DNA from 2 places in the Rheinheimera sp. ATLC3 genome. Region 1 is predicted to be linked to the other one. Evidence: predicted binding sites of a transcription regulator. Region 1 holds the regulator's gene; the other holds the start of a gene.
What was found. Region 1 encodes FliA, which starts transcription of late flagellar genes. Its sites were predicted from a motif close to GCTAAAGTTNNNNNNNNNNCNGCCGATA; they were not measured.
Positions count from the first base shown of each region.

Region 2: the regulator FliA is predicted to act here: its motif matches at 1,102-1,129, upstream of AC5SV9_RS11470 (methyl-accepting chemotaxis protein).

Region 1 covers NZ_CM182103.1:735,284-738,412, forward strand. Annotated here, with positions in the region: gene AC5SV9_RS03465 (protein phosphatase CheZ) at 1-361, opposite strand, end outside; gene cheY (chemotaxis response regulator CheY) at 387-758, opposite strand; gene AC5SV9_RS03475 (RNA polymerase sigma factor FliA) at 811-1,530, opposite strand; gene AC5SV9_RS03480 (MinD/ParA family protein) at 1,527-2,405, opposite strand; gene flhF (flagellar biosynthesis GTPase FlhF) at 2,398-3,129, opposite strand, start outside.
Region 2 covers NZ_CM182103.1:2,486,329-2,489,457, forward strand. Annotated here, with positions in the region: gene pckA (phosphoenolpyruvate carboxykinase (ATP)) at 1-992, shown strand, start outside; gene AC5SV9_RS11470 (methyl-accepting chemotaxis protein) at 1,216-2,835, shown strand; gene AC5SV9_RS11475 (hypothetical protein) at 2,998-3,129, shown strand, end outside.

The DNA.
Region 1 (3,129 bases):
GTGGCTGTATTTTGCCTAACTGTTGTGTCAGCTGATCAGCAATAGGTAAGCAAGACTCCACTGCATCCATGGTGCGGTTAGCGGCTTGCTCTGTCATGTCTATAACATGATTAAGCCGTTTTTTTGCATCGGGAATATCTTCCTCGAGCAAGTTGTTTAACGAAGGGTCAATTTGGAAATTTTTAAGTGAATCATGCAATTGACGGGTGAGTTTGCCAACTTCTGCAAACAATTCAGAAGAACCAGGTACAGCCAACTGCTGTACCAACTCATTGGCAGACTCGTTTTCTCCCATCTCCAGCAGTTGGACTAACTCCCTGGCCTGCTCCAGTGAAATTAAAGGCTCCGTAATTGCGGACATGGCAACGCTCCTTTGTCAGTTACGATTAGCCAATCCGTTCAAACACTTTAGCTAACTTCTCTTGCAGCGTAGCGGCAGTAAAAGGTTTTACAATATAACCGTTCACCCCAGCCTGCGCAGCAGCAATGATTTGCTCTTTCTTCGCTTCAGCCGTTACCATCAGCACCGGAATATGTTTTAGTTTGGCGTCTGCTCGAATTGCCCGAAGTAAATCAATACCTTGCATGCCAGGCATGTTCCAGTCAGTTACCACGAAATCGAAATCACCGTTTTGCAGCATAGGCAACGCTGTGCTACCGTCGTCTGCTTCAGATACATTTGTAAAGCCAAGGTCACGTAACAGATTTTTTATTATGCGTCTCATGGTTGAAAAATCATCTACCACAAGAATTTTCATGTTCTTATCCAAAATCCCCTCCGACGAGATATTACTGTTATCTCAGAATAGGTTACAACCAATCCTGCATTCTGGCTTTTAATCTGACCAATGCCTGACTATGGATTTGACTGATCCGGGACTCACTGACATTAAGCACTGCCCCGATCTCCTTCAAGTTTAGTTCGTCATTATAATACAGCGAAAGCACTAATGCTTCACGCTCAGGTAAACTACTGATTGTTTTTGCTAAATCCTGATGAAAGCTTTCGCTTGCCTGACTTTCATATAAATGATCTGAGTCAGTATCACCAGAGGTTACCAGCACATCTTCTGAAACACCAAGATCTTCTATCCCGATGATTCTGCCACTGCTGATATCACTTAGCATATGATGGTATTCATCCAAAGATATATCAAGTTTTTCAGCAACTTCACTATCTTTTATGTCTCTACCATACAAAGCCTCAAGCTCTGCTATGGTCTCCGCGATCAAACGGGCGTTACGATGTACAGAGCGGGGAGTCCAATCCCCTCTGCGCATTTCGTCAAGCATAGCGCCGCGGATACGGATACCGGCAAAAGTTTCAAAACTGGCACCCTTGCTGCCATCAAAGTTTTTCGCTGCTTCTATCAGGCCAATCATACCTGACTGAATTAAATCATCGACCAACACACTAGCTGGTAGTCTCGCCATCAGATGGTAAGCTATGCGTTTAACCAAAGGGGCGTGGCGTTCGACCAACTGCTGCATATGGTCAACACCACCATAAGCTGCAATTTTACTGTTCACGCTATCCCCCGATCAATGTGAGGTTGAACCAGCTGTTCCAGAAAAAACTCCAGATGCCCGGACGCAGTAGCAGGTAATGGCCATTTTGCAGCTTTCAATGCCAGACTCTTCACCGCCATGCTGGCTGGTGTTTTTGGGAATGCTTCAACAAAGGCTTTTTGTTTACGTGCTGCTTTACGCACATTTTCATCGTAAGGAATGGTCGCCACAAGCTCTAAACTGACATCTAAAAAGCGATCAGTTACTCTGGTTAACTTCGCAAACAGTTCCTGGCCTTCTTTCAGGCTGCGCACCATATTGGCAACTATCTTAAACTTTTCGACACCATGGTCACGGCTGAGGATCTTCATCAGGGCGTAAGCATCCGTAATCGAGGATGGCTCATCACAAACCACAACCATCACATCCTGTGAGGCTCTGGAGAAACTCAGCACCATATCGGAAATACCGGCTGCTGTATCAACTAACAAGACATCAACAGGCGTCTGTAATTCGCTGAAGGCTCTGATAAGCCCTGCATGTTCAGCTGGCGCCAGCTCTGTCATATTCTGAGAGCCGGACGTGGCAGGTATAATTTTAATACCAAAAGGGCCGTCGATGATCACATCATCCAGCTCGGCCTCGCCCGCCAGTACATGCGATAAGTTTTTTTCTACCCGAAGCCCCAGCATAACGTCACAGTTAGCCAGGCCCAAATCTGCATCCAGCACCAGCACGCGCTTTCCCAGCTGGGCCAGCGACATGGCAAGGTTCAGCGTAACGTTGGTTTTACCCACGCCGCCTTTACCACCGGTAACTGATATTACTTTTACCATCTGCTTATTCATTCTTCTCAGGCCATTGGCTTGATCATCGGTATTGTCATGACTATGCATAGGTTCCGTCCGCGCGGCTCATCTGGTCGTTATACCACTGGTGAACCGTACTACTTTGTGCAATTCGTAATTTCTCTGCCTGCTGCACCAGCTTCTGTGCATCAGCAACAGCTATATCTTCAGGGACACGCTGGCCATTCGTCAAGTAACTTACCGGCAGCGCATTTGCAATAGCCACATTGATCACTTCACCTAAACTTAAGCATTCATCAAGTTTGGTGAAAATACAACCAGACAACGGAATACGTTTAAAATGGGTGACACTTTCCTGCATAACCCTTGCCTGCGCTGTCGCAGACAATACCAGATAACTTTTTATTTTGACACGACTATTATGCATCAGGCTGGCAAGTTTTTCAGCCAAACGTACATCGCGCTGGCTCATACCTGCAGTATCTATCAATATCAGTTTGCGTTGTTGTAACTGATTAATTAACAGCGCCAGCTCATCACTGTCTTTTGCCAGTTTTACCGGACAACCTATTATCCGGCCAAATGTCGCTAATTGCTCAAAAGCGCCAATCCGATAACTATCCGTGGTAATCAGGGCCACCTGATCGGCGCCATGGCGCTTGGCAAACTCTGCCGCAAGCTTAGCAACCGTTGTCGTTTTCCCGACACCTGTCGGGCCAACCAACGCAACCACCCCACCACGGCGCAATATATCGTCATTGGTTGTGCTCAGTTGTCCGCCAAGCAGCTCTAAAGCTGCCTCCCAGGCATC
Region 2 (3,129 bases), 1.8 Mb from region 1:
AAAAAGGTATGTTCTCGATGATGAACTACTTTTTGCCACTACAAGGCGTCGCGTCTATGCACTGTTCAGCTAATGTCGGCAAAGATGGCGATGTTGCGGTGTTCTTCGGTTTGTCAGGTACCGGTAAAACTACGTTATCAACCGATCCTAAGCGGCAGCTGATTGGTGATGATGAGCACGGCTGGGATGACGACGGCGTATTTAATTTTGAAGGCGGTTGTTACGCAAAAACCATCAACCTGTCGCAAGAAAACGAGCCTGATATCTACAATGCTATCCGTCGCGATGCACTGCTGGAAAACGTGACAGTGCTGGCTGACGGCGATATTGACTTTAATGATGGTTCTAAAACTGAAAACACCCGCGTGTCATACCCGATTTATCATATTGATAATATCGTAACGCCAGTGTCTAAAGCCGGTCATGCCAAAAAAGTGATTTTTTTAACAGCTGATGCGTTTGGTGTATTACCACCGGTATCGAAACTGACAAAAGAACAGGCTAAATATCACTTCCTTTCGGGTTTTACCGCTAAACTGGCCGGTACTGAGCGGGGTATTACAGAACCAACACCGACTTTCTCCAGCTGTTTTGGTGCAGCATTTTTAAGTCTGCACCCAACCAAGTATGCCGAAGTGCTGGGTAAGCGCATGGAAGCTTCAGGCGCTGAAGCGTATTTAGTGAATACTGGCTGGAACGGCAGTGGTAAACGTATTTCTATTAAAGCGACGCGGGCTATTATCGATGCTATTTTAGACGGCAGCATTGAGAACACCGAATTTGTTCAGTTGCCGTATTTTAATCTGGCGATGCCAAAGGCGTTATCTGGTGTAGATGATGCGTCTATTCTGGACCCGCGCAATACCTATGGCAATGCCGGACAGTGGGACGAAAAAGCCAAAGATTTAGCCAAGCGTTTTGTCGACAACTTTGTTAAGTTCACCGACAATGCTGAAGGTAAAGCACTGGTTGCTGCAGGTCCGCAACTGTAATCAGCAATTCTGATAAAGAGGTCGCGTATGCGGCCTTTTTTATTGGTAGTTTCTAATGCTAATTCATGACAGAATTTAGCATTATTGCTGGCAAGCCCTGGTCTCTATGGCTAAAGTAAGTGCTGGCATAGCCGCTAAATATTGTTTAGTAAGACATTTCCTGCAACATAATGTAGTGTGAATGTAGCTTGGTGAAGAACCTGCAGGCAGAAAGAGGTGATAAATGTTACGGTCCATAACGATACAAAAACGTTTACTGGCGGCTTTTGGTGCTCTGGCACTGTTGCTGGCGATAACGGGCATATTTAGTGTTCAGAGTTTGTCTAAGTTTCGGGAACAGGCTGATCTGGTTGAATCCAACTTACTGCCTTCAATAAGTTATCTGGGGCAGGTTGAGGCGCTTGCTCACCGTTCGCGGGCAACGACACTGCGATTACTGTTGGCAATTGATATCACACAGGAAGGTGCAACGTTTGAGCAAATCAAACGCCTAAACAGTGAAAAAGTTGATATCAGTCAGAAGTATGAAGCAACCATTTATATGCCAGAAGAACGGACTTTGTATGAGCAATATAAAGACGTAGACCAGCAATATAGAGACTTACAGCAGAAGGCGCTCGACTTCTTACGCCAGGAAGAACTTGGCGCTGCGCAAGACTTACTGGACCAGATGAACCCGCTGGCAGACCGTATGGTCTCAGTTCTGGGGCAGTTATCTGAGTTAAATCAGAAAGCCGCATCTGATGCGCGTAAACAATCTATTTCAACCTATGAATCGGCAAAATGGGCTGTTGTGGCATTGATTATTGTCGCTGTCGTTATTGCTATCGCGATTGCTCTGTTGATTTCCCGCAGTATTAGCCAGCCATTATCGCAAGCTGTTGTTTCAGCTCAGTATATTGCCGATGGAGACTTGACCAGGCCGTTAACGGTAGAAGGTAACGATGAGTTAACTTCACTGGCTAACGCGCTGTCGCAGATGCAACAAAAACTGCGTGATGCGATCAGCCACATTTCCAGCTCATCCAGTCAGTTGGCCTCCGCTGCAGAAGAGCTTAATGTGGTAACAGACGAGTCTGCCAAAGCGTTGCAGTTACAAAATGACGAAGTACAGCAAGCCGCAACTGCGATTACTGAAATGAGCTCTGCCGTTGATGAAGTAGCAGGCACTGCACTTAAAACATCCGAAGCTTCTGTACAATCTGCCAGCCTGGCAAAAGATGGTACGCAAAAAGTGCTACAGACCCGCAGCGTGATTGAAAAGATGAATGGCGAAGTGCAGCAGAGTACCAAAGTCATTAATACGCTGGCGGATAAAGTAACGTCAATTAATCAGGTGCTGGAAGTTATTCGCAGTGTGGCAGAGCAAACTAACCTGCTGGCGCTGAATGCTGCCATTGAAGCTGCCCGTGCCGGTGAAGCCGGCCGTGGTTTCGCGGTGGTAGCAGACGAAGTACGTAGCCTTGCACATCGCACGCAAACCTCTACTGGCGAAATTGAGCAAATGATCCAGCAGGTACAGGGCTCAGCCAGTGAGGCAGTAAATGCAATGCAACTCATCAGTGGTAATGCAGACAATGCACAGAATGTTGTCGCCGCAGCTGCAGATGCGCTGGAGCTGATAGCCGAGAATATCACCGCAATCAGTGATCAGAACCATGTTATTGCCGGTGCAGCGGAAGAACAGTCTAAAGTTGCACGTGAAATCGACCGCAATATTGTCACCATCAGTGATCTGGCTGCGCAGACTGCAGCGGGCTCTAACCAGACGACAGCCAGCGCAACCGAGTTATCGCGCTTAGCGATACAGCTGAATGAACTGGTTGGCAGATTTAAGCTTTAACAACATTACAGAACTGCAAAAGCCCGCATTTAATGCGGGTTTTTTGTTGGTCAATGAAGAAAGTAAAATAAAAGTCAATTTAATGATTTATATGTTTACTTTTGAATTCATTTGAATACACTGGCTGTTAAGTGAACACCGCTTAATGGGAAGTATCTCTTTATGAGCTCAAAAACCGTGCCTTTCAGCGCCCGGATTAGCGTCGAGGATGCTGAGTTTATCAGTAGCCTGGAATTCGATGGCGCGCATACGCCGTCTGATAAATTAAGAGCTTTATTGGCCCAGACACGCCGC